DNA from 3 places in the Marinobacter sp. C1S70 genome. Region 2 is predicted to be linked to each of the others. Evidence: predicted binding sites of a transcription regulator. Region 2 holds the regulator's gene; each other region holds the start of a gene.

The links. Region 2 encodes FliA, which starts transcription of late flagellar genes. Its sites were predicted from a motif close to CTAAAGTTTNNNNNNNNNNNGCCGNTAA; they were not measured.
Region 1: the regulator FliA is predicted to act here: its motif matches at 2,717-2,744, upstream of Q669_RS05070 (methyl-accepting chemotaxis protein).
Region 3: the regulator FliA is predicted to act here: its motif matches at 2,339-2,366, upstream of Q669_RS06820 (methyl-accepting chemotaxis protein).

What each region holds. Positions count from the first base shown of each region.
Region 1 covers NZ_AXBW01000015.1:119,203-129,083, forward strand. The annotation lists gene Q669_RS05060 (MFS transporter) at 1-495, shown strand, start outside; gene Q669_RS05065 (DUF4870 family protein) at 511-879, opposite strand; gene Q669_RS05070 (methyl-accepting chemotaxis protein) at 941-2,581, opposite strand; gene Q669_RS05075 (PhoX family protein) at 2,819-4,834, opposite strand; gene Q669_RS05080 (hypothetical protein) at 5,014-5,328, opposite strand; gene Q669_RS05085 (hypothetical protein) at 5,408-5,659, opposite strand; gene Q669_RS05090 (alkane 1-monooxygenase) at 5,841-7,145, shown strand; gene Q669_RS05095 (crotonase/enoyl-CoA hydratase family protein) at 7,373-8,152, opposite strand; gene Q669_RS05100 (acyl-CoA dehydrogenase) at 8,327-9,881, opposite strand, start outside.
Region 2 covers NZ_AXBW01000018.1:55,384-65,264, forward strand. The annotation lists gene Q669_RS06045 (chemotaxis protein CheW) at 1-147, opposite strand, end outside; gene Q669_RS06050 (chemotaxis protein CheW) at 277-1,053, opposite strand; gene Q669_RS06055 (ParA family protein) at 1,046-1,843, opposite strand; gene Q669_RS19630 (hypothetical protein) at 1,865-2,011, opposite strand; gene motD (flagellar motor protein MotD) at 2,035-2,817, opposite strand; gene Q669_RS06065 (flagellar motor protein) at 2,837-3,577, opposite strand; gene Q669_RS06070 (protein-glutamate methylesterase/protein-glutamine glutaminase) at 3,577-4,722, opposite strand; gene Q669_RS06075 (chemotaxis protein CheA) at 4,756-6,885, opposite strand; gene Q669_RS06080 (protein phosphatase CheZ) at 6,904-7,689, opposite strand; gene cheY (chemotaxis response regulator CheY) at 7,711-8,094, opposite strand; gene Q669_RS06090 (RNA polymerase sigma factor FliA) at 8,255-8,998, opposite strand; gene Q669_RS06095 (MinD/ParA family protein) at 9,031-9,843, opposite strand.
Region 3 covers NZ_AXBW01000019.1:62,797-72,677, forward strand. The annotation lists gene Q669_RS06805 (DUF1631 domain-containing protein) at 1-692, shown strand, start outside; gene ampD (1,6-anhydro-N-acetylmuramyl-L-alanine amidase AmpD) at 798-1,409, shown strand; gene Q669_RS06815 (histidine kinase) at 1,409-2,296, shown strand; gene Q669_RS06820 (methyl-accepting chemotaxis protein) at 2,414-4,444, shown strand; gene Q669_RS06825 (cob(I)yrinic acid a,c-diamide adenosyltransferase) at 4,475-5,032, opposite strand; gene Q669_RS06830 (ketopantoate reductase family protein) at 5,056-5,940, opposite strand; gene Q669_RS06835 (valine--tRNA ligase) at 5,945-8,797, opposite strand; gene Q669_RS06840 (DNA polymerase III subunit chi) at 8,889-9,401, opposite strand; gene Q669_RS06845 (leucyl aminopeptidase) at 9,391-9,881, opposite strand, start outside.

The DNA of each region.
Region 1 (9,881 bases), on a different contig from region 2:
TTCGTGGTGCTCGCCCAACAGGAATCCGATATTGGCTGGATGCTGGGCGTCTTTCTGCTCGCCAGCAGTCTGGCCAGCTCCCTGAGCGCCAGCTTCTGGGGTTGGGCCGCCGACACCTCCAGCCGCCGAGTGATGATTCGGGGTGCCGCCATGGCCAGCTCGGTCTGCCTGGTGGTTGGTGTTCTGGCACTGGTGCTGGGCCCCGGGTTTGGCGGTGCCTGGTTCTATCCGGTCGCGTTTTTTGTGCTGAGTATTGCCCATGCCGGCGTGCGCCTGGGGCGCAAAACCTATCTGGTGGATATGGCCGGAGGCAACAAACGGACAGACTACACAGCGGTCAGCAATACCGTTATCGGTGTGTTGCTGCTGGTAACCGGGGGGTTCACAGCCGCCATTTCCATGATTTCGGACGTGGCGGTGATTCTGGTATTGGGACTGATGGGGCTGGCGGGCATGCTGAGCGCATTACGCCTTGAAGAAGTGACGGAAGACTGAGCCATCAAGACCCCGTTAAATCGGGGTCTTGCCATCGTTCAGGGCCAGGGCACCTTTGACAATTCGGTAGATCACCCAGATCGCAATACCCAGCAGAATAAACCAGCCCACAATCAGCATGGTGGTAATCACCCCGATGACTGTCCACAGCAAACCAATCCAGAAGGTGCGGATCTGCCAGCGGAAATGGGGCTCTATCCAGGTACCACGGACATCATCCAGTTTGACGTAGTTGATGATCACGCCCACCAGTGCCGTCAGCCCCCCCAGGAAAAAAGACAACGCCTGCAGGATGTAAACCACCACCGCCAGATTCCTCGCAGAGCTGGGCTCCTGTGATTGCTGACCGTCAGGTTTTGCGGGGATATACTCGGTTTCGGACACAGGTGTTCTCCTTGTTACGTCCCTGGCAGTCTATCACAGCCTTGGCTGGAGCCCAGTGCGATCAATTCCCCGCCGGCCGATACCCAACCCGGAAACCGCCCCAGTGCTTACCGTTCACATAGATGGGCACCGACAGGTCGTGCATGATCTCACCGGTGTCCCGGCGATAGGTCTGGAGCAGCATGCTTTCGGTATGACTCCCGCAGCGTATGCCAGTGCGGTCATTGAACAGTCGCTTGCTGCGGCTTTTCACCAGGTCGACTTCCGGATTACCACTCGGCGGGTGGGCAAAATCCTTGTTATGGGTAGGCACATAACCGTCCGGCGCGCAGGCGATGGAGAACACAATGGCCTCATGGGATTTCTTGATGGGCTCCTGTATTGCCGGAAACATCTGGTCAGTAAACCGATCGAAGCTGCTGGAATACTGTTGGGGCTGGGTGTTGGCAATCGGTGTTCGCTTTTTGTCAAACAGCGCCGCTTCACTCAAACGGCCCTCTCGAATTGCCGCCTCAAACAACTGGCCAATCTGCTGCGCCCCTTCCAGTGCTTTCTCATAAAACGGCCGGTGGTAGCTTTCGCTGCTGTTCAGCGCAAAGGCAGCATTCGCCTTCTCCGCCAGCTCCATCAACGTGGAAGCCTGGTCCGCCAGCGATGCCACACTGGTATCACTTTCGGATATATGGTCACGGACAGACTCAATAGCCGAAAACACCTGGGCCAGACTCTGCTCGTTGTTCTGGTCAATCTCGGCAATACGGGCAACCTGCTGCTGAACCCGGTCGGATTGATCCCGAATCTGATCCAGCTGGCCGCCAACGCTCTCTACAGATGCTAGCCCGTCTTCCACGGTTTTCGCCAGAGATTCAATGCGGGACACAATCTTGGTTGTGTCATTCTGAATTTCGTCGAGGGTGTCCGCCACTTCACTGGTGGCCTGGGCAGTGCGCCCGGCCAACTGCCGGACTTCATCGGCCACCACCGCAAACCCGCGGCCCTGTTCACCGGCTCGGGCCGCCTCAATGGCGGCATTCAGTGCCAAAAGATTAGTCTGCTCGGCGATACCCTGAATGGTGGACGTCACGCCCTGGATCTTGCCGGATTTTTCGTGCAGGGCCTGAATCAACCTGAGGTTCTCTTCCGACTGTTGATGCACCAGGCGCACATTTTCAATGGCCGACACCAATGACTGACGCCCCTCCACGCTGACTTCGCGATTCTGCAATGCCATGGTGGCGGCGTTGGTGGCCTGTTCCGATGATTCCCGAACCGATTCCGTGATCTGGCCGGCGTAGTCGGCCATCTGAGCGGTTTCTTCAACCTGTCGGTCCAGGCGCTGCTTCACCTGATCCGCCGCAAACGAGACTTCGGCGGCCGAGATGGCATTCTTGTCGGCACTGGCCGAGAGCGTTTCAACCAGGGCCTTGCCAGCCCGGGCATCGGCCAGAAGCTGCGCACATTGAGCCCGCAACGGGTGGTTATCAGCCAGGGAGCCATCATTCAGGCCGTTAATCCCACGCTCTATTGGTTCCAGCACCCTCAATATCAGATAGCCGGCCGCGGCGGCGAGACCAACCAGGAGTCCGATCAACAGAGACGCGGCATCGAGCCCCATCATCGGAGCCACCAGAATGCAGGCAATACCGAGCGCAACAGCAATGCCCACCCCCCATAAAATTGCAGTGCGATCGAGTAAACCCATGGTGCCCTCATCTTTGTCATTGCTAACGCAAGCATGTTGTTATTGCAGGCCATCCCTGAGGTTAAAGAAATGATATAGGTTAATAACTCCTACTTTAGTGGACTAAAGATACCACTATTGCAGGGCCCAAGGAGTTTATCGGCATCTGGAAGGAAATCTGAAATACAGAAGAGAAAAGCCCGGGCGGAACGAGTCCGCCCGGGCTTTTTGGCAGCGCCTGACAACCGTTATGGCTGATCAGGCACCGATAACGCCACCATCATCGCGGGTTACGATAACCGTTGCATCACGCGGACGCGGATCGTTAGCATCCGGCCAGTTTGCTTCCGGGTGCTGGATATTGACGAACATGGTCTTCACATCCGGTGTGGAGACAACGCCTGTAACCTCACAGCCAACCGGCCCAACGAAGAAACGCTTGATCTCGCGGGTTTCCGGGTTGGCCGCCAGCATCATGTTGTTCTGATAAGGTGCTGCATCGGAGCCGTCGGTCTGAATCCAAAGGCGGCCGTTATAATCGAACCAGAGGCCATCCGGACTGTTGAAGATGTTGTCATCAGTCAGAGATACGATAACCTGGTCGTCAACCACGGTTTCCGTGCCCTGCTCACCGGCGAACACGAAGATATCCCAGTCAAAGCTGGTCGCAGTGTGATCGTTGCCGTCTTCGCTCCAGCGAATAATATGACCGGTGCGGTTGTTGGCATTCGGGTTTGCAGCGTTAACCTGCTCCTCCGTCCGGCGGGAGTTATTGGTCAGCGTAAAGTAAACCTGACCGGAATTCGGATCTACAGCCCCCCACTCCGGGCGATCCATCGGGGTCGCACCTGCGATGTCGGCAGCCAGGCGAGTGTTCAACAAAACATCAGCCTGATTCTCAAAACCGTCAAACTGAACGTTGCCAACCATTTCGCCCTGGGCCGCAGCCACTTTGGCAGCAAAATCCGCATCGTTCAGATCCAGCGCCAGCCAGTCGCCTGAGCCATCGTCGTTAAAGCGAGCCACGTAGAGCGTGCCCTCGTCCAGGAGGTAGCCACCGGCCGTTGCAGCGTAGTAGGGCTTTGAGGAGACAAATTTGTAGATGTACTCGAAACGGGAATCATCACCGGAATAACATACGACCGGCTCACCTTCCTTAACCGGCGCAAAAATCACACCCTCGTGACCAAAGCGGCCCAGCGCGGTTCGTTTCTGTGGTTTGCTCTCTGGAGTAAACGGATCAATTTCCACCATGAAACCATAGGTATTGGCCTCATTCCGGTAATCATCCGCCGCCGACGCACCCGTCGGGGTAACATCAAAGCGCACGTATTGATCCGCACCGCTGTCAGCCAACTCCCAGTCGTAGCGGCTTGAATCGCCGACGCCATGGCGGGTCTGCTCCCGGGGCTGCGTTGCATCGCTATTAGCGAAGTACCCGTGCCAGTTTTCCTCAGCCGCAAGGTAAGTTCCCCACGGCGTCGGGCCCATCGCGCAGTTGTTCAGAGTACCGCGGGTTTCCGTTGCATCCGGACTGTATTTGGTGACCAGTTTGTCGTAACCACGCACCGGACCACGGATATCCATTTCGGTATTACCCGTAACCCGGCGATTAAACGGACTCCCGAAAACAATATCCCACTTGCCGTTGTTGTCGCGTTTGATATGAACCACAGACACACCGTGCGCGGCGATTTCCTTGCGCACTTCATCGGCCGGACGCATACCGTTGATGTAGGTAGCCCCGTTGGCATGCAAAGCGCCTTGATTGATGTACTCATGGTTCATCACCAACAGACCTTCGCTGGAGCTGTTACCACCGGTTTTCAGATCAATCGGGAAAAAGTGCACGCCGTCATGATGCATGCCCATTTGCTGCTCTTGCTCTTCTCCGGTATTGGTGCCATCCGGCTTATAGGCCGGGTAAGACCCGGTAATTGGCGTGCCCCAGGGAAGAAACGCTTCAGAGGAGTATCCCTCGGGAACAACGACCTGATTCGCGGTTGAAGTAGGGACAGCCTTGAAACCCAGTTCAGTGCTGGATGTGTTTCCACCGGTAGTACCGCCATCGTTGTCACTATCACTGTCACTGCCACAACCGGCAAGCCCCAACCCCATAACGCTGGCCAGAGCGGCGCCTACGCTACCTTTCATGACGGTACGACGCTGCATTCTGGCAGACAGTACCTGATGGAACGGGGTGTTTTCGGAATGATTGACGACTGGCTCGTAGTTCGGGTCCAGGTAATTCGGATCAAGATCGTGCTTGGCCATGGTTTGCCTCTCTCGGATTGGTGGACAAGTCCTTTATTTCGAGAGGCAAGTGTCGGCAAGTAATGTGACAGGACGTAAACAGATTTAAGTCAGAATGTTGAACGTTCGATGACAACCGGCGAGGCAGAAACAGAAACGGGGCCAAAAGGCCCCGCAACCGCGCGATGCAACTCAGCTGATCACTGAGTCATTTCGTCGTAGCCTTCTTCCATGGAGTCCGCTGCTTCTTCCATGGCGTCACCCGCTTCATCCGCGGCTTCTTCAATCTCGTCGCCGGCGTTTTCGGCACCTTCCTGCATTTCACCAATCACGCCTTCATCCTGACCCGTGGCTTCTTCCCAGGTTTCTTCGGTGGCGTTAGCGGCGTCGTCCATCATTTCCTCGGCATTTTCACCCGCTTCTTCAAAATCCGCGCCTTCATCGCTCTCGGAGCTGCAGGCAGAAAGTCCAAGCGTGGCAACCAGTGCGAGTGCGCTCAAGGTAAACTTGTTCATAACATGTCCCTCTGTCGGTATATGTGTACAACGCCAACAGAGTAGAGGCAGCCCGCGGTCAATAGCAATTACCGGGCGATTACCCTTTCGTTAACCGCTCACCGTCGATCATGATGATGTGGTCCGCTGAGACCACCTGTCCTTTTCCCAGCACCACGAAATCCCGCCCGGCCCGGCTAAGCACTTCCCGGATAACGCCGTGAACCACGCAGACCTGCCCATTCGGGTCCTGATAGATGATTTCTGCCAGCTTCATGGCGCGCGCGTATTCCTGGAGCCGGTGCTGCAACGTCCAGGACATAGTGGCCGGAGATGGATTTATGGCACTCATTCGACGCTTCCCTGTTTTTTTTGTTTCCAAAAGTCTGGACCACAAGCTCTGGATTCGCCAGCTGGAGCCTGATTGTCATTAGAGGCCAGTTCGCTTAACCAGACTCTCTTACTTGTTGTATTGCAAGATTGTCCGACATAAATTGAACAAACAAACACAACGAGTTCCACGGAGAGCCCATATGAACGCCAAAGTGAAATCCTCGCTCGACACGCACCAGGTCGCCGCGCCCCGGAAAACCGGGACATCGGATTCAAAAGACACCGCCACCAAGGCCGAGACCTGGAAAGATCCCAAGCGCTATATGTGGCTGTTGGGGCCTGCGCTTCCAGGCATTGGCCTTGCCGCTCTGACTGGCTACGCCCTGGCACCGAAACGACTGAAGGCTCTGGCCTGGACCGGGCCGGCACTGGTGCACGGCATTATTCCGGCACTGGACCGGGCGATTGGTGAAGACAAGAGCAATCCTCCTGAATCGGCGGTAAAGACCTTGGAGCAGGACAAGTATTACGACCGTATTGTGAAGGCGTTTATCCCCACCCAGTACGCCATGACCTTCATGGGCGCCTGGCTGGCCAGCCGGAAAAACACACCACTTGAGGACAAGATCGGCCTGACCCTGACCGTAGGCGCCATCAACGGGGTAGGCATCAACACCGCCCATGAGCTGGGCCACAAGTCCAATAAACTGAACAAACTGATGGCCATGGCCGCCTTGGCCCCCACCGCCTACACCCACTTTGTGGTGGAACATAATTTTGGTCATCACAAGCGGGTAGCCACACCGGAGGACCCCGCCAGCAGCCGAATGGGCGAGAGTTTCTGGAAGTTCCTGCCCCGAACCGTGTTCGGCGGCATCAAGTCGTCGATCAAGATCGAAAAGGCACGCCTGGAACGCAAGGGTAAGAGCTTCTGGAGTCTTGATAACGAACTGCTACAGGGTTGGGCCATGACGGCCGGGTTCTTTGGCGCCACGACGCTGGTCTGCGGCCCGAGGGCGGTGCCGTTCCTGGCGGCGCAGGCGGTTTATGGCGCGAGTCTGTTGGAGAGTGTGAATTACATCGAGCACTATGGTCTGTTGCGGCAGAAGGACAAGAATGGCAAGTATGAGCGCACGAAGCCGGAACACAGCTGGAACAGCAATCACATTGTGACCAACCTGTTCCTGTATCAGTTGCAACGGCATTCTGACCACCACGCCCATCCGACAAGGAGCTTCCAGGCCTTGCGCCATTTTGAAAAGGCGCCCCAGTTGCCGGGAGGGTACGCATCGATGCTGTTGCCGGCCTACCTGCCCCAGTGGTGGTACGAGACGATGGATAAGCGGGTGATTGACCACTATGAAGGGGATCTGTCGAAGATCAACTGGGATCCTGATCGCAAGGAGGAGTTGATGGCCAAGTATGCGGACTATGCTGCGAAAGTGGCAGCGGAGGCTGCGGCTCGGGGGGCTTCTGGTTCTTCTTCGGAGTCTGAGGCAGCCTGAGTCCGGGAGTTATGTTTCGGCCCTAGCCTTCGGGTTAGGTGCCGGCGGCGGGTTGGGGCCACCCTTCCGGGAGACGCCGTGAACCCATCCATGGGGGCTTGAGCGCAGCATCCCTGCTGCGCACACTCCCGGAAGGGTGGCCCCAACCCGCCGCTTTCGCTTCCGTGGGATAGTCGCTGATTCGACGATTCGCTAAGGACTAAATCTCGATTAACAGGGCAATCCTGCTACTTGCCTTTGAACACCGCCTCTCTTCTCTCCAGGAATGACTGGATTCCTTCTTTGACATCTTCGCTGGCCATGACCGGGCGTAGTTCCGGGAACAGACGTTCCTTGGCCGCTTCCTGGCCTTCGGACACGGCAATCTTGGACGATTTCAGGCTGCCCTGAACGCCTAACGGAGCCGCTCTGGCAATCTTCTCGGCGATTTCCATGGCTTTGTTGAGCTGTTCGCCGGGTTCCACCAGTTCCTGAATCAGGCCCCACAGGTAAGCCTGTTCCGCAGTCCATTCATCACCAGTGAGCAGGTAGCGCTGGGCGTTGCCCCAACCGATTTCGCGCTGCAGGCGAATGGTGGCGCCACCGCAGGCGAAGATGCCGCGTTTCACTTCCAGCTGAGCGAAGCGGGTGCCTTTCGCGGCCACGCGGATGTCGGTGTTGAGCATCATCTCGACACCACAGGTGAAGCAGATGCCCTGGGCGGCGAATACCACGGGTTTGGTGAGGCTATCGCCGGTAATATCGAAGGGGTCGAGTTCGCCTTCGCCGGGTTCAATGCCTTTACCGTTGGCGAACACGCCGGCCCAGTCATCCAGTTGCAGGCCGCTGGTGAAGTGGTCACCTTCAGCGTACATCACGGCCACGCGCAGCTCCGGATCGTTCTGGAGCTGGTAATAGGCGGCAGCGATTTCGTGGTACATGGCCCGGTTCATGGCGTTCATTTTTTCCGGGCGATTCAGTCCGATCAGCAAAACATGATTTTTCTTATCAACATTTACCAGAGCCATTGCGCTTTCCTTTCATGTTTTCTTGTCAACAGGCTATGCCCATATACGGGCTCAATCTGCCGGGATCGCTTTCAGGGACCGTCTGTGGCCATGGATGGCCACAGTCGAGCGCACATGGATGTGCTTGTAGCGTGTCCCTGAAAGCGATCCCGGCAGATTGGGCCTACTCCAAACTCAGAACCAATCAGCCTTCATATTCAGACACGTATCATCCTGATTCCGCAGCAGCACCAGATCCTGAGCCACGGTGGGTAATTCCCAGTGGAAGAAGTACTGGGCGGCCTGCAGTTTGCCCTGGTAGAAGTTGCGTTCGCTGTCGCTGTTGGCAGAGGCCAGAGCGTTAGCTGACGCATTAGCCTGCCGCAACCACATCCAGGCGACGATGATGTGGCCGAACAGGTGAAGGTAGCAGCTGGCATTGGCCAGGGTTTTGTCGACTTCGCCGCCCATCAGGGATTTGCCCAGGCTCTGGGTGACCTTCACCGCCTGCTGCAGGGTTTCGCTGAGGGACAACGCCCACTGCTGGCAGCGCTCGGTGGTGGCCGCCTGCAGGTCTACCTGCATTTCCTGCATCAGCAACTGCAGGCCGTGGCTCTGGTCCTGCCAGATTTTACGGCCCAGCAGGTCCAGAGCCTGGATACCGTTGGTGCCTTCGTGGATGGGGTTCAGGCGGTTGTCGCGCCAGCATTGTTCTACCGGGTATTCACGGGTGTAACCGGCGCCGCCGTAGACCTGGATTGCCAGATCGTTGGCTTTCGGACCGTATTCCGAGGGCCAGGCTTTGATCACCGGGGTAAGCAAATCCAACAGCTTGCCGGCTTCCATTCGTTTCTGCTCATCCGGGTGGGTGTGCTGATCATCCATCAGGCGGGCGCCGTAGAGGCAGAGAGCCAGGCCGCCTTCGCTGTAGGCCTTCTGAGCCAGCAGCATGCGGCGTACGTCCGCGTGGTCGATGATGGGTACTTGCGGGCTTTCCGGATTCTTTTCGCTGGCCTTGCGGCCCTGCAGGCGGTCCTTGGCGTATTCCAGGCTGTGCATGTAGCCCCGATAGCCAATCACAGCGGCGCCAAAGCCAACGCCGATGCGGGCTTCGTTCATCATCTGGAACATGTACTTCAGGCCCTGATGGGGTTCACCTACCAGGTAGCCGTGGCAGGGGGCATCATCGCCGAAGCTCAGGGCAGTACTGGTAGTGCCGCGATAGCCGAGTTTGTGGATCAGGCCGGCGAGGCTGACGCCGTTGCGGTCGCCCGGATTGCCGTTCTCGTCCACATGGAATTTCGGGACGATGAACAGGGAGATGCCTTTTACGCCCGCCGGTGCGCCTTTGATTTTCGCCAGCACCATGTGAACGATATTTTCGGTGATGCTCTGCTCGCCACCAGAGATGTAGATTTTGGCGCCTTTGATCAGGTAGTGGCCGTCGTCGGTGGGCGTGGCGGAGGTGCGGATGTCTGCCAGGCTGGAGCCGGCGTGGGGCTCGGTCAGGGCCATGGTTCCGCTATAGCGGCCGCTGAGCATATTGGGCAGGAATTTGGCCTTCTGTTCTTCGTTGCCGAATACACGAATCAGGTTGGCGGCGGCGGTGGTCAGAAACGGGTAGCCAGCGGTGCCCGGGTTGGCGGCGGTGAAGAAGCCGTTGCAGGCCGCCATGACGGATTCCGGCAATTGCATGCCGCCGAGGTCGTAGTCGTATCGGCCAGCTAGGAAGCCGGCTTCGGCGTAGGCA
Region 2 (9,881 bases):
GGGAACCGGCGCGATTTCCGTGTAACGCAGCACTTCCTGGATCTGCATCACGTTGATGCCATAGGTTTCGTCATCCAGGCGGAAAGTCACGTACTGCAGTACCTGATCGTCCTGGGCCTGATTTTGCTGTCCGCTCGGGGATGCCATAGCACTCTCTCCTTCTCGGCTGCCCGGCGGGCAACCTGATCGTCAAAAATTCATCATCAGTGCCCAATACTATAGTTAAGGGCACAAACCGTGCCAGCCTCACACGGTTTCATTGAGTAACGGACCTGTTTAACTCAGATCCAGATGGTGTTCACGCTCTGCCCGCACCAGCAGATGCGCCATGGTGCGCACATCGATCAACGCACACATGTGGTCAACCACGGTGCCCGCCAGCCAGGGGCGCTTGCTGCGCGCTGTGCGCCAGCGCACTTCATCCGGCCGCAGCGTGAAAGACTGGGCCACATCGTCACAGGCCAGCCCCCACTCACTGTCATCCAGCCGGATCACAAACCGATAATTGTCCCGGGCACCAGCCGGTACCCGGCCAGCCATAATCCACTCGGCGGTGTCCACAACCCGCAGGTTGTGGTCCCGATCCGGCCGTATCCCCATGTACCACCGGGGACTGCCAGGAATTGGCCGGATCTCTTCTTCAATACGATGGATGGCGCCCAACAGAACCAGCGGCACCGCCAACTGCAGCCCGGCCACCGTAAAAATCAGGCACTCGAACGGCTCTTCCGACCAGTCCGGGCGCGCCGGTGGCACCTCGCCATCGTTGCCCGGGGCCGTGACCGGCGCCTCCGTCTGAACCGGCTCCGGCGCTTTCTGTTCCACCACAGGTGCCTGAACGATTGGGCGAGGACGGGCTCTGGTGACAGGCTTTGCTTCGGTTTTTACCGGTTTCGGCGGCTCCGGTTCCGGTTGCGCCACTAACGGCTCCGGCTCAGGCTGTACCTGCTCTTCCTGCAACGCAGTGCTGGTGGCGGTGTGCAGCAACTCATCCAGATAACTGGCAATGGCCGCTTCCGGCGCAGCCAGTTGCGTCATTTTTCTGTCAGCCATGCTGACGCTCCTTCACCGAACCGGTTCGCTTCAGGAGGTCGTCCAACAAATGATCGTAGGCCCGGACACCGTGGGTTTCCGCATCCAGTTGCGAGGGAATAACCCCGGCCTGGCTGGCATCCCGGAATTTGGTATCAACCGGTACGGCGAAACGCCAGAGGGTATCCTGATAGGTCTTGCGCAACAGATTAAGGCTCTTGACCGAAGCCTGCGTCCGGCGATCATAGAGTGTGGGAACGATCATGTACGGTAATTCGTTCTTCTGGGAGCGCATGATCATTTGCAGGGTGTGCAGCATTCGTTCCAGGCCCTTGATGGCCAGAAACTCGGTCTGTACCGGAATCACCAGGTACTGGGCAGCGGCCAGTGCATTCACCATGAGCACACCCAGTGACGGCGTGTTGTCGAGAATCACGTAGTCAAAATCATCCCACAACTGGGCCAGGGCACGGGAGACAATCAGCCCCATACCCTCAACGCCAATCATCCGACGCTCCAGGGTGGCCAGTGCAGTACTGGCAGGCAGCAGCGACAGCCCGGGGCAACCGGTATCGGTGATCAGTTGCGCCGGCAGGCCTTCAGGAACCTTGCCCTGATGCTGAAACAGATCAAATACGCTGTGGGCGATGGTATCCGGGTCATAACCAAACCAGCTGGTCAGCGATCCGTGCGGATCCAGATCAACCACCAGCACACGCTTGCCACGTTGGGCCAGCAGTCCGCCCAGGGCGACCACAGAGGTTGTCTTCCCCACTCCACCTTTTTGATTGGCTACAGCCCAGATACGCACGTTTTGTTCTCCGGTAACGGCTCAGCCTGGCGTCATGCGCCGGCCTCTGTTCAACTTATCGGCAAGGATACGGGTAACTTGAAAGCCGAATCGATGGTTTTGCGGCAACCCCTTGCCGATTCGGACGATGAACAACAGGTAATACAGGAAGTGTGCCAGCTCAGCCATACGCATCTGCCACCTGCAGGTGATCAGCGCACCGCCCCCCGGATGCTTGCATCCCGGGAGATCAGCAGAACCACCCGGCGGTTACGCCGCCGCCCCTCCTCGGTGTCGTTGCGGGCCACGGGCTGGTATTGACCATAACCCACCGCTGCCAGGCGCTCTGGCTCGATGCCCTCCATCATCAACATCCGGGCGACAGCCGCTGCACGGGCGGTCGAAAGTTCCCAGTTGGACGGAAAGCGGCTGGTACGAATAGGTTGGTTATCGGTAAAGCCTTCCACCTTGACCGCATTGTCGCGGTTGCGCAGTACACTGGCGATCTTTTCAATGACTTCAAAAGAGTCGTAATGGGGCTCAGCATCACCACTACCAAAGAGCATGCTGTTCGGCAGATTGAGTTCAATCCACTCGCTGCTGGTTTCCAGACTCACCACCCCCTGATTGATCAATTCGTCGAATTCCATGGCAAGCTGGTTGGCCATGGTTCGCAAAGCCTCGGTGCGACCCTCGGCATCCAGCTCCGGATTACGGGGCGCCTCGGTAACCGGCGGCGGAATAACATCTTCATGCTGTTGTTGCGGCGCCCGGACCGGCTGGCCGCCCACGGTGACCGGTTGTAATGAGCGCTGCGGGGCGTTAAAGACACCGGTGAAGGTTTCCGACAGCACCTTGTACTTGCCCTCATTCACGGACGATACCGAGTACATCACCACGAAAAAGGCAAACAGAAGCGTGATGAAATCCGCGTAGGAAATCAGCCAGCGTTCCTTGTTGTGGAGATCATCCTGGGGTGGTCTGCGACGGCGCATAGGAAGCCCTGGCCCGGAATTACTGCAGGAAGCCCCGCAGTCTCAATTCGATGGATTTCGGGTTTTCGCCCTCGGCAATGGCGATAATGCCATCGATCATCATGTCCTCATAACGGGTGCGTTCCTTGATGATGCCCCGCAATTTATTGGCCACCGGAAAGAACAACAGGTTGGCCAGGGCAACGCCGTAGATGGTCGCCACAAAGGCCGTGGCGATGCCGCCACCCAGTGATTGGGGATCTTCCAGATTGGTCATGACCTGAATCAGGCCCATCACCGCGCCAATAATACCGATAGTGGGGGAATACCCACCCATGGCCTCATAGACTCTGGCCGACTCCAGATCGCGCTGCTCCCGGGTTTCCAGGTCGACTTCCATGATACTGCGAATGGACTCGGGCTCGGCACCATCAACCAGCAACTGCAGCCCTTTCCGGGCAAACGGCTCGGGCTCTCTCTCCGCAAGCCCTTCTAGGCCCAGCAGGCCCTGTTTGCGGGCTTTGACGCTCCAGTCGATGACCTTGCCAATGCCATCTTCCAGCGAGATGTAGGGCGGAATAAACACCCAGCGAACCTGACCGAAGGCACGCTTGAGCATCGGCCAGGAGGTTTGCAGGATGGTCGCCGCCAGAGTTCCGCCCACCACGATCAACCCGGCCGGGCCGTTGAACAGCGAACTGACAGCGCCTCCTTCCAGCAGATTGCCACCCAGGATGGCCACGAACGCCAGGATGATTCCGAGCAGGCTCAGAATATCCATCAGCTCACACCTTCAACCAGCCGCGCGCCAATATCCTCCAGCGCCAGAATCTCGTCGCTCAGTCCGGCTTTGGCCACAGCCATCGGCATGCCATAGATGACGGAGGATTTCTCATCCTGGGACCAGATCACGGAACCGGACTGCTTCATCATCCTGCAGCCTTCCTTGCCGTCGGAACCCATACCAGTGAGGATCAGGCCCAGGGTTTTGCCTGGGAAGCTCCTGGCCAGAGAGCCGAAGGTAACATCCACACAGGGTTTGTAATTCAAGCGGTCATCGCCCGGAAGAATCCGCACTTTTGCCTGCCCGCCGCGACTTTCAATCATCATCTGCTTGCCACCGGGCGCCAGCAGGGCCAGTCCCGGACGAAGCACGTCGCCGTCCTCGGCCTGGCGCACCTCAATGCGACACAACTTGTTGAGCCGCTCGGCAAAGGCCGGAGTGAAGCTGGCGGGCATGTGCTGAACCAACACGATGGGCGCGGGAAACGAAGCCGGTAACGCCGTTAGCACCTTTTGCAGCGCAACGGGGCCACCGGTGGAAGTGCCGATGGCTACCACACTGTAGTGCCTGGCGGCCGTTTTTCTGGCGGGTTTACGAACCGGCTCGGAGGTCGCAGGGTCTTTACGGGGTTCCGTCGTTACCGGGCGGTGCAGGCGCGAACCGGCGCGCTCGACAGGTTCACGGCGAGGTTCCGCAGCCGGTGCCGCCGGCCTCGGGGCCACAGGCGCCGATCGGGCACCCGGGCGGCTACCGGCCACATCCAGAATACGCTGGATAAGGATTTTCTGAAGTTGACTGGTGTCCCTGGCAATTTCCTCGAAGTTCTTGGGCAGGAAATCCACTGCCCCGGCTTCCAGGGCATCCAGGGTAACGCGGGCACCTTCATAGGTCAGGGACGAGAACATCAAAACCGGGGTGGGATGTTTGCGCATGATCTCGCGCACGGCAGAGATGCCGTCCATCACCGGCATCTCGTAATCCATGGTGATCACATCGGGGCGCAGTTTTTCTGCCAGCTCGACACCTTCCCGCCCGTTGGTGGCGGCGCCTACCACTTTAATCTGGCCCGAGGCCGTCAGGATTTCCGTCAGCCGTTTGCGAAAAAAGCCCGAATCATCCACGACCAGGACAGAAACTGTCATCCATTTCTCCTACACAATCCCGGAAATTCCTGCTCAGCCGTAGTGCTGCAGGAGGCTCGGCACATCAATAATCAGGGCGATACGGCCATCACCGGTGATGGTGGCGCCGGCCATTCCTGGCGTCCCCTGCAGGGCCCGGCCCAGAGGTTTGATCACCACCTCTTCCTGGCCAATCAGCTGATCAACGACAAAGCCGACCTGTTTGGTCCCCATGGCCACAATCACCACGTGCGCAATCTCCGGCTCGGCCTGACCTGCCGCACCGTGCACCAGCCAGCGCTTGATGTGGAACAGTGGGAACACTTTGTCCCGCACGACAATACACTCTTTGCCGTCGACAATGTTGGTCTTGGTCAGATCCAGGTGGAAAATCTCCACCACATTCACCAGCGGCAGCGCGAAAGACTGGTCACCGAGCATGATCATCAACGTTGGCATGATGGCCAGCGTCAGCGGCACCTTGATGATAATGCTGGTGCCCTTGCCCTGCTCGGACATGATATTGATCTGGCCATTGAGCTGGCCGATCTTGGTTTTCACGACGTCCATGCCGACACCGCGACCGGAGACATCGGAAATCTGGTCTTTGGTCGAGAAACCGGCCGCAAAGATAAGGTTGAAGCATTCGTTGTCGGTAAGGCGGTCTGCCGCATCCTGATCGTACAGACCCTTCTCGACCGCCTTGCGGCGCAGGACATTGGGATCCATACCCGCACCGTCGTCGACGATGGACAGCAGAATATGGTCGCCTTCCTGTTCCGCCGACAGGGTCACGGTTCCGGCTCGGGGTTTTCCTGCCTTCTCCCGTACGTCCGGCGCTTCGACACCGTGATCCACGGAGTTTCGAACCAGGTGCACAAGTGGGTCGGCCAGCGCCTCGACCAGGTTTTTATCCAGGTCGGTTTCCTCACCGTGCATCACCAGGTTCACTTCTTTTTTCAGGCTCCGGGCCAGATCACGCACCACCCTCGGGAAACGGCCGAATACTTTCTTGATCGGCTGCATCCGTGTTTGCATGACGGCAGCCTGCAGATCCGTGGTCACCACGTCGAGGTTGGCCACCGCCTTGTGCATGTGTTCGTCTTCACTTTCGGAACCCAAACGCTGCAGGCGGTTCCGTACCAGCACCAATTCGCCCACCATGTTCATGATGTCGTCCAGGCGCTTGGTATCAACCCGAACCGTGGTTTCGCCCGCTGGTGCGGCCTCACGGGCAGGTGCAGGCGCAGGGGCCGGCTTGGCAGCGGCCTTGCTCTCGGCTTTGGCTTCCGCTTTCTTTGGTTCCGGGGCTGGTTCGGCCTTGCTTGATGGAGCCGGCGCAGGCTTGGGCTCACCTGCGGCAGCCCCCGCGCTTGGGCCTGCACCCTTGCCATGCAGTTCGTCCAGCAGGTTCTCGAATTCGTCGTCGGAAATCAGATCGGCGTCACCGGATGATTTCTCCGAGCCACCGCTGGTGTCGATATCTGCCTTGGGCGCTTCATCTTCCGCAGGCGCGCCGGCAAACTGGCCCTTGCCGTGGAGTTGATCCAGCAGGGCCTCAAATTCATCGTCGGTAATCTCATCACTGTCTGAGCCGCCGGCGGATTCTGCCGGGGTGCTCACCTGCTCGTTGCCGACCGGTTTCTGGCCATCGGATTTTTCATCCGCCAACGCGTCCAGCAGCTGCTCGAACTCTTCGTCAGTGATATCGCCCTGATCCCCTTGCTGTCCGACATCCGCAGACGACGGCTCCTGTGCCGGGGTTGGTGCTTCCACCGCCGGTGCATCCTCGGACTCGGGTTTGGCGAGTGCATCCAGAGCTTCAATCAGTTCGTCCGGCGCGGGCGTCGGTTCTTCCCGGTTGCGGACTTCTTCGAACATGGCATTAACGTTGTCCAGCGCCTCCAGCACCACGTCCATCAGGTCCGGTGTTACCTTGCGCTTGTGATTCCGGAGAATATCAAACACGTTCTCCGCAGAGTGGCAGCAATTAACCAGTGCCTCCAGCTGAAGGAAGCCTGCGCCCCCTTTCACGGTATGGAAGCCACGGAAAATGGCGTTCAGCAGATCGCTGTCATCGGGATGCTGCTCCAGATCCACCAGCTGCTCCGACAACTTTTCGAGTATCTCGCCGGCTTCTACCAGGAAGTCCTGCAGGATCTCTTCATCAGCATCTAACGCCATGCGTCACCCTCTTTATTATCAGAATCCGAGACTGGACAGCAGATCGTCCACATCGTCCTGTCCCGAAACTACATCTTCCCGCTCATCGGCCTTGATCTGGGGCCCTACCCCTTTTTCGGCCGATTCTTCTTTTTCTTCAATCTGATGCACTGTGCCGGTCAGTTGATCAACGTGGCTGGCCATCACCACCAGACCAAGAAGGTTGTCTTCCACCTCTTTCACCAACGCGGTGACCTTCTGGATAACCTGACCGGTAAGATCCTGAAAATCCTGAGCCAGAAGGATTTCCGACAGGTTCTGGTACAGACTGTCGGAGTCTGTCGTCAGGCCAGCGAAGAACTTGTCGATGCGACCGTAAAGCTCCCGAAACTCCGCAGGCTCCATTTCACGACGGCGCAGACGCTGCCACTCATCCCGCAGGGAAACCGCTTCATCCCGCATGGCGTGAGCCACCGGCATGCTTTCCTCAACCAGATCCATGGTGCGGTTCGCCGCCTGGCTGGTCATCTGAACCACATAGGCCAGACGGTCAGAAGCGTCGCTCATCTTCGACAGCACTTCTTTCTGCTCGGCATTACGCGGGTCTATCTGGAAGTTCCGGATTGCCTCATGGAGGCTGCGGGTCAGTCGCCCCACTTCCCGATACAGACTCTGATCGCGAACCTCGCTCAGTTCATTGATCAGGGTCATCGCCTTGGCATAATTCCCGGCGTTTACATTCTCGGCCAGGTCGGAGGCCTGCTTTTGAAGCTTCTCCGCCACCTCCGGATCAAGGCCCTGATGGTTCTGTTTGGTATCACTCATGGCGAGCCATCCGACCTCTGGTTACTGGATTCGTTCGAAGATTTTCTCGATCTTTTCCTTCAGCACGGCTGCCGTGAAAGGCTTGACCACATACCCGTTCACCCCGGCCTGAGCCGCAGCCACGATCTGGTCCCGCTTGGCCTCTGCCGTTACCATCAGAACCGGCAGGTTCTTCAGGTTTTCATCAGCACGGACAGCCTTCAGAAGGTCAAAGCCCGACATGCCGGGCATGTTCCAGTCAGTCACCAGGAAGTCATACTTGCCGCTTCGGAGCATGGGCAACGCGGTGTTGCCATCGTCTGCTTCATCCGTATTGGTGAAGCCGAGATCTCGCAGCAGGTTTTTGATGATGCGTCGCATTGTGGAGAAGTCATCCACAATGAGAATTTTCATGTTCTTGTCCAATGGGACCTCCAGTCAGTAACACCCGGAATTCATTCAGCCTTTTGGAAGTCTAGCAGGCTGCTACCTTAAGCGCTTATTGTGTGGTGTTTGCGCACGTTGTAAAGCATCGTTTACCAAAAGCTACACAGCTTGCTGAGAGAGAAACACAGCACCTGGCCGATCAGTCGTTGTCACCATCCCGCCACTCGGCCAGCCGGCTGCGAAGTCGCAACGCCGCCTGGCTGTGAATCTGGCTTACCCGGCTCTCACTGACCCCTAGCACCGCACCGATTTCCTTGAGGTTGAGCTCTTCCTGGTAATACAGGCTCAATACCAGCTTTTCACGCTCAGGCAACTGCTCAATGGCGTCTGCGAGACTTCGCTGGAAAGCGCCTGAAGCAATACCGTCCAGCGGATTATCACTCGCTTCTGCTTCTTCTATCGGCAGCTCGCCGGATTCATTGAGCTCATCAAGACTAAAAAGTCTACCGCTGTTAGCGTCGGCGAGTGAGGCATGGTACTCGTCCAGACCAATGCCAAGCTCTTCAGCTACTTCGGCATCCTGGGCCTCGCGCCCGGTACGATCTTCCACCTGCTTGATAGCACTGGCGATTCGCCGGGCGTTGCGATGCACTGAGCGGGGCACCCAGTCGCCTTTGCGGATCTCATCCACCATGGCGCCGCGGATGCGAATCCCTGCGTAGGTTTCAAAGGTGGCACCTTTGCCGGAAGAATAGCGCTGCGCGGCCTCCAGCAGGCCAATCATACCGGCCTGCATAAGGTCTTCCAGCTGCACTGATGGCGGCAGCCGGGCCATGAGATGAAGGGCGATTTTCTTGACCAGCGGCGCATGCTCTTCAATCAGGGCTGAAGGGCTCCTGGCGCCGGCCTGATGGTAAATTCCCAGATTTTTCGCCAATGTCATGTATCCGGTTTTCTTGTAGGACTGGATTCAGATCAGACTTCGACGAGCCGCTCCACGAAGAATTCGAGATGCCCCCTGGGAGAGGACGGCAAAGGCCAACTGTCCACTTTTTCGGCCAGAGCCCGGATAGCCAGCGAGGCTTTCGCCCTCGGATAGGCATCCAATACCGCTTTCTGTCTTTGGACGGCTTTCTTGACGGCCTCGTCGTAAGGCACGATACCTACATATTGTAGTGCCACATCCAGAAAACGCTCGGTGACCCGGGTCAGTTTTTCAAACAGATGGCGGCCTTCCTGCTCATTGCGGACCTGGTTTGCCAGGATACGGAAGCGGTTCGTGCCATAATCCCGGTTCATCAGCTTGATCAGCGCGTAGGCATCGGTAATGGAGGTAGGTTCGTCGCAGACCACCAGCAGAAGTTCCTGCGATGCCCTGAGGAAGCTGACCACCGATTCAGAAATACCTGCGGCGGTATCCACAATCAGAACGTCAATCTGATCGCCCAGCTCACTGAAAGCGTTGATCAGGCCGGCATGTTCCATGGCGCTGAGCTGGGTCATACGCTGGGTGCCGGAGGAAGCCGGTACAATCTTGATACCACCAGGACCATTCACCAGCACGTCTTTCAGATCACAATCGCCGCTGAGTACGTCTTGCAGATTTCGATTAGCGGTAATGCCGAGCAACACATCGATGTTGGCGAGCCCGAGATCCGCGTCCAGCAAGACAACCCGGCGCCCCTTCTGGGCCAGGGCGATACCGAGATTGACCGAAACATTGCTCTTGCCGACACCGCCCTTGCCGCCGGAAACCGCAATCACCTGAACCGGATGTGGTCTGCTCATACTGTTATCAGTCTCTTACTACGTTCTTGTACGGGCAC
Region 3 (9,881 bases), on a different contig from region 2:
AGCGGCTGGTGTGGAGTGTTGACCCGCGACCGGTGTCTTCTGATACCCGGGCGGAACTGTTGCGAATGATTCCAGAGGTGGTGGAAGAGCTCCGCAAGGCGCTTCAGGAGATCTCCTGGGATCCGTTTGCAACCGATGCGGCCATCCGGGACCTGGAGCTTGCCCATGTCGATGTTTTCCAGAAACTGGTGACCGCGCCGGTTGTTGAAGACAAGGCACCCACGATTGAGAATTTCGAGGTACCTGAAGCTCCGGCAGAGCCGGCGGAAACTCCCGAGCAATCGGAACCTGCGCCGGAGGTGATTGACGAGGTGACTGAACCTGCGTCAGTCAAGCCTGCTGAGATCTCAGCCGGCGTTGAGACGGCAGCCGTCGCCGAGGAATCCGCGGAGATCCAATCACCAGTAGCGTCGGCGGAATGGCTGGCGAAGGCGGACGGCCTGAGAGTTGGATCCTGGGTTGAGATGGCCAGAGACGAGACCAGGGTCCGTTGCAAGCTGGCGGCCTTCATCAAGGCCACCGGCAAGTACATCTTTGTTAACCGCAGTGGTGCGAAGGTGGCGGAATATCATCGGGATGACCTGGCGATTGCTCTGCAGGAGCAGGCGATCACCATGCTGGATGACGGCCTGATCTTTGATCGGGCGCTGGAGTCCATCATCGACAACCTGCGTCATAACCGAAAAGACTGATCTCCGGTACTGAGTGCCCGCGCCGGGCACCGGCGACGTCGTGGCATCCATGGGCGCTTTGTGATTCAATCATCTGCATGAGTCCCCTGCGCCGATGGAAACACGTTGTCTAGTATCCAGAACGATCATCACCCACACTCCCTGAAAGATGCGGCAGCACTTTTGCGTTCCAGTGGCCGGTTCCCCGGCGTGCGCTGGTGTCCGTCGCCCAATTTTGGTCCCCGCCCGGACGGTTCCTCTATCTCACTGCTGGTGGTTCACAACATCAGCCTGCCGCCGGAACAGTTTGGCGGCCCGCACATCGAGAACTTTTTCTGTAACTGTCTGGATACTGCTGCCCACCCCTATTTTGAAACGATCGCAGAGCTGAAGGTGTCTGCACACGCGTTGATTCGCCGGGATGGTTCCGTTATTCAGTTTGTCAGCTGTCTGGACAGGGCATGGCATGCTGGCCGTTCCAGTTTTCAGGGTAAGGAGGAGTGCAACGACTACTCCATTGGTATCGAGCTCGAAGGTGCGGATGACGTTCCCTATACCGATGATCAGTACCGTGCGCTGGCGCGTCTGGCGCTCCTGGCAATGACAGCCTGGCCAGAAATCACGCCGGGTCGCATTGCCGGCCACAGTGATATTGCTCCGGGCCGAAAAACCGATCCAGGGCCCGCGTTTGAGTGGTCTCGCTTCCGGGCACTGCTGTCGAACGAGGAGATGGCCTGATGTCGTTGGTTGTTTTTCTGATTGCGTACGTGACTCGCCGCAGGCTGGACCGCGCCGACCACCTGGCCAGCGATGAGATCTGGCGTCGCTGGCTTCATCGTTGGGGCCGGGTAGAAGCGGGTCAGGAGCGGTCAGTCTGGAGAGGGGCGCTGCTGGTTGTGTTACCTTCTCTGGCGCTCGCTGGCGCGTGGGCGTTGTCCCGTGAGGCGGGCTACCGCTATGCCCTGTATCCGCTTGAACTGTTGCTGCTGGTGGTGCTGATGGGGGCGCCGGGCTGGCGCAAGGTGCTGCGAGCCTATTCTGATGCCTGGCGGCGCGGAGATATGCAGGCTGCCTGGCACCATGTTCAAGAGCGCCTGCCCGCCTCCGAAAGAGGAGCGGCGCTATCGCCAGAAGCCATGCACCTGTCGGTGTCGCGGGCGCTGATGGTCTCGGTTTTCGAGCGTTTCTTCCTGGTGGTTTTCTGGTACGCCGTCGGCGGCATAGCGCTGGCTTTTCTGGCTCGCGGGCTTGTAGCTCTGGCGGGTCAATGGCCGCAGGCGGCCGCGCGGGAACGCTATCAGCGGGCGGCCCGGCTTATCGGCTGGATTCCTTCCCGCTTGCTGTCATGCACATTCGGACTCGCCGGTGACCTGGCCGGCTGGTCCCGGGAAATACGCAAGGTATTCCCGGGATTCGGGAAAAAGACCGCAGATGTGCTCATGATTTCCGCCAACGGGTCGTTAACTGGTTATGCACTTGATCCTGCGCGCTTTTCGGAGTTGCACCCGGAAGAGTGGCCCGATTTTGGTGGACGGAGCCTCAGCGCCATAAGGGACCTCCTCAACCGGAGCATGCTGGTGTGGATATGTGCGTTTGCATTGCTGGTGATCGCTGGCGTGACCTAGGCGGAGAGCAAAAAACGAATTACAGAATAACACTAAATAGTGATTAAGTTTTTCCGGCAACGGGCGATAATCAAACAAAAGAATAAAGATTCAGTTGTTAGAAGCAGCGAGGGCTCTGTGAACTATATAATCAATCCGGCTGTAGCACTGATGAATCGGCTGCCCATGGTTTACAAATTCAGCCTCATCAGCATTCTCTTTCTTGGCCCTATCATCGTGCTTTCCTGGTTGGTGATTTCCGGGCTCAACCAGTCGGTTCAGACCATGACCCGCGGCATTGAAGGTCTTGCAGAACTCCAGAAGGTGGAACGCCTGCTGGTGGCGTCGATGGATTACCGTGACTATCAGGCCCCTGGCATTCTGAAAGACGAACAACCCCTGCTCGAAAAAGCCAACGAAGCGGCCAGTCGTATGGACGCCCTGTTGGCAGATCTCGCCGAACCACAGCGTTCTTTTGACACCTCCGGCTCCTGGCAGGAGCAGATTCTGGCTGTAAGGGAAGAATGGGAGACGCTCAAAGCCAACGATAACTATCAGGGCAACATTGACCCCCAGTTCAAGTACTACCAGGAATTTGTGCAGAAGGTGATGGCCTTGCTGCCGGCGACCATTGAAATCAGTGGGTTGGGGCAGGATGCGTCCCGGGAAAACCTGCTGCTGTTAGGGCTGGTACGTTCTGCGTTGCCTGAGTCTCGCACCGTTGTTGGCCGCGCCCGTTCATACGGTATTTTTGCGCTGGTGGAAGGTCAGGTGGGCTATGCACTCAGCGAAACCCTGAATGAAATCTACGATCAGTTGACCAACCGCAGTTCGCTGCTTTCGCCGGCCCTTTCCGTTGCCGTGGAGGCGTCGCCCCAACTGGCAGAGAGTGCGAGCGGTGCCTTGACCCGCACGGAAGAGAGCCTGATGACAGTGCGTGATGAGCTGGATCTGAATGTCATTACGCCTATGCGCCTGGAGCTGCCCTGGCAGGAATTCGATGAGACCGTATCGGCGCAGATGGGATATTACGATACCCTCAGCGATCGTATCTTCGATGTGGTTGCCGGTAATCTTGAGGATCGCCTGGCCCGCCAGACCGGGCAGCGCACTCTGATTCTGGTGGCGCTGATTGCTGTGATGCTGGTGGTGGTCTACCTCTATGTGGGCTTCTTTATGTCTGTGCGGATTGCCATCAACCGGTTCAGCGAAGCTGCAAGAAATGTGGCCGCCGGCGATATGACCACCCATATCCGGTTGAACAACCGGGACGAACTGGGTGAGCTCACCTCCGAGTTCAACAACATGACCGATCGTATCGCTGAGCTTGTCCGGTCGGTGGGCTCTACAACGGCAGATGTTGATCAGCAGGCGGTCCGGGTGAATGACACCGCATCGGCTAACAGTCAGGCCGTGGCCCGACAGATGGAAGAGACCGGTCAGATCAACGAGGCCATGGGCCAGATGGTGGAAGCGGTCAATGAAGTCACCGAGAGTGCGCACCGGGTGGCGGATAGTGCGGGGAATGCCGAGAAAGATACCGAGAAGGGCCGGGAAGTGGTGGCCGATACCGTGGCGACCATTAACCGGCTGGCGACGGAGATTGCTGGCGCCGTTGATGTCATCAACCGGGTGAGTGCGGACAGTGACAATATCAGTCAGGTTCTGGTTGAGATTAAAGCGATTGCCGAGCAGACCAACCTGCTGGCGCTGAACGCGGCCATCGAGGCAGCGAGGGCGGGAGAACAAGGGCGTGGCTTTGCGGTGGTGGCGGATGAGGTTCGCTCATTGTCCCAGCGTACCCACAAGTCCACTGAGGAAATTGAAGGCATGATTTCCCGGCTTCAGGGTGGTGTAAAAGAGGCGGTATCTGCCATGACCTCAAGTCACGATGCCACGGAGAAGACGGTACAGAAGTCTGGTGAAGTGACCGAAGCGCTGGATCGGATCGCCTCGGGCATTTCCGAGATCGTGGATATGAGCCACCAGATTGCCCAGGCGGCGGAGGAACAGTCGGCCGTGGCCAGGAACGTGAATGCCAACGTGGAGCGCATTGGCGAATTTGGCCAGAGCACAGCCTCCAACGCCGAAGAGACTCTGGCTTCGTCCAGGCAGATGTCGGAGCTTACCGCGTCGCTTCAGCGCCTGGTGGAGGCATTCAAGGTGTAATCAGCGGTTGCTGTTGTGAAAAATCCGGCCTCAGAGGCCGGATTTTTTTTGCTCCCAGAGAATCTCCTGGCTGCCATCCCGGCGAGCCAGCACCCGGGCGATGACAAACAGCAGATCGGATAACCGGTTCAGGTAGTGACGCGAGGCAGTATTGATGGAGTCCTCGTGGCCAAGGGCCACCACCACGCGCTCGGCCCGGCGACAGACCGCCCGTGCCAGATGACATTGTGCTGCGGCAGGGCAGCCCCCGGGCAGGATGAAGTTTTTTAGCGGCGGCAGGTCGGTGTTGTACTCGTCCAGAGTCTGCTCCAACCACTCAATGTGATTGTCGCTGATCACCTTGCTGCCCGGGATGGCAAATTCGCCGCCCAGATCAAACAGGTGATGCTGAATGCGCCGGAAGGTATCGATCAGACGGTCGCCAGATGGAAGCGTCTCAATCAAAACGCCGATATGGCAATTCAGCTCATCGGCCATACCCATGGCTTCCACTCGCTGGGCATTTTTGGCGATACGGTTGCCATCGGCCAGGCCGGTAGAGCCGTCGTCTCCGGTTCGGGTGTAGATCTTCGACAGGCGATTGCCCATGGTCTTGCTCCCTCTGGTAAAAGTCAGTTCAGTTGTTGTACCTGTTCGGCGAGCATTTGGTTCACCTGTGCCGGTATGCCATGTTGATGGCCGAGCCGCGCCAGGTAACCGTTAATGAAGTCGATTTCCGTGGTTCTGCCTGCCTGTACATCAGCCCGCATGGAAGACGTGTTGGCGGCGGTTTTGCGGGCGACAGCCTCAATAGTCTCGCGCAGGTTTTCCGGGGCTTGTTGCGGTTGTCCGGCGGCAGGGAGCAGGCGGCTGATCTCCTCGCACAAGGGGGCAATCCATTGCAGGTAAAACGGTTGTGTCAGGATCTCTCCGTTGGGGCAATCCAGAATGGCCGTAAAGGCGTTTATGCCGGCGTTGATCACCAGTTTTTGCCAGAGCCTGGCGAGTATATCGTGTTCAGGGTGGACCATGAGGCCGCTGCTGGCGAGCTGTTGGGCAACCCTTTCGACCAATGGATTCCCCGCCGGGTTCAGGGCGCCGACCCAGGTAGTGCCGCTGCCAGCGTGAACGGTCAGCCCGGGGGCGGGCCGGTTTGCGCCTTCGGTCGTGGATGCGGCCAGTACCGGCCGGTCCGGCCATGTTTCGGTGACCTGCTGCTGGCTCCCCAGGCCGTTTTGGAACAACACAATGGGAGTCTGTTTGGCAATGGAGGGCAGGGCCGCCTTGAGGGCTTCGAGGGTGTCGCCGGCTTTGGTTGTCACCAGGATCAGATCAGGAGACTGGCCGGGTTGTAGCCAGGGAATAATGGTACTGCCTGATTCGCCGTCAATGGGCTGAAAGCGATAACAGACGGGGGCAGGGGCCTGCCCCGGACGGGGCACAAACGCTACCTGCCCGGCAGGTAGCGTTGCCGCCCAGAGCCGGCCCAGGGAGCCGGCACCGAGGATGGCGATCATGGCCTTACATGGCCTCGATTTCTGCCCGTTGCGCACTGAGCCGCTGCAGGCTGCCCTGGGCATCCTTCAGCTTCTCTTTTTCCTTCTCTACGACTTCGGCTGGTGCCTTGGCGGTGAACTTCTCGTTGTTCAGCTTGCCTTCCAGGCGACCGATTTCCTTGTTCAGGCGTTCCAGCTCCTTGTCCAGGCGCTTGAGTTCGGCGTCCTTGTCGATCAGGCCGGCCATGGGCACCAGCACTTCCATTTCGCCTACCAGTTGGGTGGCGCTCATGGGAGCTTTGTCGCCCTCGAACCATTCCAGCTTCTCAAGTTTGGCCAGGGAAATGAGGAATTGGCGGTTGTCGTTCTGGCGGCGCTGATCGTCGGCGTTGCCGCCTTTCAGAAGTACCGGTACCTGCTTACCCGGGGAGATGTTCATCTCGCCGCGGATATTACGCACCGCTACAATCACGCCTTTCAGCCACTCGATATCGGCGGCCACGGCGGCATCCTGCTTGCTGGCATCCGGCTGCGGGTAGGGCTGCAGCATGATGCTGTCGCCCTGCTTGCCGGCCAGCGGTGCAATGCGTTGCCAGATTTCTTCGGTAATGAACGGCATGATCGGATGCGCCAGGCGGAGTACGGCTTCGAGTACGCGTACCAGGGTACGACGGGTGCCCCGTTTGGCCTCGGCACTGGCGCTGTCATCGCTCAGGGCTGGTTTGGACAGTTCCAGGTACCAGTCGCAGTATTCGTTCCAGATGAACTCGTACAGGGCGTAGGCGGCCAGGTCAAAGCGGTACTGGTCCAGGTGACGGATCACCTCCTGCTCGCAGTGCTGCAGTTCGCTGATGATCCAGCGGTCTGCCAGTGACAGTTCCACCGGCTCATTGTTCACGCCGCAGTCTTCGCCTTCCGTGTTCATCAGCACATAGCGGGCGGCATTCCACAGCTTGTTGCAAAAGTTACGGTAGCCTTCCAGGCGCTTCATATCCCAGTTGATGTCACGGCCGGTGGTCGCCATGGCGGCGAGGGTGAAACGCAGGGCGTCAGTACCATGGGCGGCGATGCCTTCCGGAAATTCCTTCTCGGTGCGCTTGCCGATTTTCTCGGCCAGCTTGGGCTGCATCAGGTTGCCGGTGCGTTTTTCCAGCAGGTCCGGCAGGCTGATGCCGTCGATCATATCCAGCGGGTCGATCACGTTACCCTTGGACTTGGACATCTTGTCGCCGTGCTCGTCCCGGATCAGACCGGTGACATACACGGTATGGAAGGGTACCTGTGGGGTGCCGTCTTCGTTTTTCATGAAGTGCATGGTCATCATGATCATCCGGGCAACCCAGAAGAAGATGATATCGAAACCGGTCACCAGCACGTCGGTGGGGTGGAAGGTCTTCAGCCGTTCGGTGATTTCCGGCCAGCCCAGAGTGCCGAAGGTCCACAGGGCGGAGCTGAACCAGGTGTCCAGTACATCGTCGTCCTGCTTGAGTTCCAGTGTGTCCGGGAGCTGATGTTTGCTGCGCACCTCAGCCTCGCTCCGGCCCACATAGATATTGCCTTCAGCGTCATACCAGGCAGGAATCCGGTGCCCCCACCAGAGCTGGCGGGAGATACACCAGTCCTGGATGTCGCGCATCCAGGCGAAGTACATGTTCTCGTACTGTTTGGGTACGAACTGGATGCGACCGTCTTCTACCGCTTCAATAGCCGGCTTGGCCAGGGTCTTGGCGTCGGCAAACCACTGATCCGTCAGCATCGGCTCGATAATCAGCCCGGAGCGATCGCCGCGGGGTACGCTCAGCACATGGTCTTCGATTTTCTCGACCAGGCCTGCCAGTTCCATGTCGGCAACAATCTGCTTGCGGGCTGCTTCCCGGCTCAGGCCGGCATAGGCGGCCGGGAGGGCGCTGTTAATCTCGGAATTTTCGGTGCCGTCCGCATTGAACACTTCGGCGATTTCACGAATGTTGGCGTCCTGCGTCATGACGTTGATCATGGGCAGGTTGTTGCGTTTGCCTACGGCGTAATCGTTGAAGTCGTGAGCGGGGGTGATCTTCACGCAGCCGGAACCTTTTTCTGGATCGGCGTGGTGGTCGGCCACGATGGGAATGCGGCGGTTAACCAGCGGCAGCAGAACGTGCTGGCCAATCAGATGCTGGTAGCGCTCATCGTCCGGGTGGACGGCTACGGCGGTGTCACCCAGCATCGTTTCCGGGCGGGTGGTGGCGACGATGACGTAGTCTTTGCCGTCCTGGGTTTTCTGGCCGTCGGCCAGCGGGTAGCGCAGGTGCCAGAAATAGCCCTTTTCTTCCTTGTTTTCAACTTCCAGATCAGAGATAGCGGTGTGCAGCTTCGGATCCCAGTTCACCAGCCGTTTGCCGCGGTACACCAGGCCTTCATCGTACAGGCGGATAAAGACTTCCTGTACGGCTTTGTAGAAGCCATCGTCCATGGTGAAGCGTTCGTTGCTCCAGTCCACGGAGTTGCCCAGGCGACGCATCTGGCGGGTGATGGTACCGCCGGAGTGTTCTTTCCAGTCCCAGATGCGCTTGATGAATTCTTCCCGGCCGAGATCGTGGCGGGTTTTGTCTTCTTCTGCAGCCAGTTTGCGTTCGACGACCATCTGGGTGGCGATGCCGGCATGATCGGTGCCGACGGTCCACAGTGCGTTACGGCCCTGCATGCGCTTGAAGCGGGTGAGGGTGTCCATGATGGTGTGCTGGAAGGCATGGCCCATGTGCAGGCTGCCGGTCACGTTGGGTGGCGGGATGGCGATGCTGTAGGAGTCGCCTTCGCCGCTGGGGCGGAAATAGCCTTTGGATTCCCAGTTTTCGTACCACTGGCGCTCGATGTTTTCTGGCTGGTAGGTTTTTTCCATGGGATTATGCAGTGACCGTTTTGGTTGATTCACATAGGGAAATTCTGAATCGGACGATTATACATGGTCGTCTTGATCGCGGCGAACCTGGCTAGCGTTTCCGCATATCATGCACCCGAGCTTCAATGCCCAGTGACCGCAACTGCTTGTAATGCCCCCGCGCCTGGTTCAATACCGCCGGGTCATTGTGGGCAACCAGTGCCAGGCGGCCGTACTGGTCGGCGTCGTCGGGCAGTGTTGAGGACAGGACGATCACGGTATCCCAGTCCACCGCGGCTGGCGGGTAGAGCAGGATGCCGACAGGATCGGTGCAGGGGGTGGTTGGGTCTTGGGCGATACTGTGGGGGATGAAGGCTTCGGGGGTGAAGTTCCACAGCAGGTCGTCGAGTTCCACGGCCTGTTCTTCGGTGTCACAAAGAACGCACACACGGTCGCCCTGCTGCCAGGCTTTGTCCACGAGTTTGGCGGCGTGGAGGTTGCGGGCGGCGTGGGTGTTCTGGGCGAGGATGTGGAACCAGTAGCGCTGGTTTCTGTCGTCCTGGCCGGAGGGCCCGGCAGCGAGGCTGCCGGGCTCCGGGGAAGGGTTTGGCTGGTTATCCTGCATGGGTCATCAGGTAGTCGACCAGCAGGGGGACCGGGCGGCCGGTGGCGCCTTTGGCTTTGCCGGAGTTCCAGGCGGTGCCCGCGATATCCAGGTGGGCCCAGCGGTAGTCTTTGGCAAAGCGGCTCAGGAAACACGCGGCGGTGATTGTACCGGCCGGGCGGCCGCCAATGTTGGCCATGTCAGCGAAGTTGCTGTCGAGCTGGCTCTGGTATTCGTCCCACAGCGGCAGGCGCCAGGCGCGGTCGCCGGTGCGTTCGCCGGCGGCGAGCAGTTCGTTGGCCAGTTCGTCGTTGTTGGACAACAGCCCGGTGGCGTGACTGCCCAGGGCGATAATGCAGGCGCCGGTGAGGGTGGCCATGTCGACCACGGCTGCCGGGTCAAATTTCTTCACGTAGGTGAGGGCGTCGCACAGTACCAGGCGGCCTTCGGCGTCCGTGTTTAGGATTTCGACGGTCATGCCGCTCAGGGTTTTGACGATAT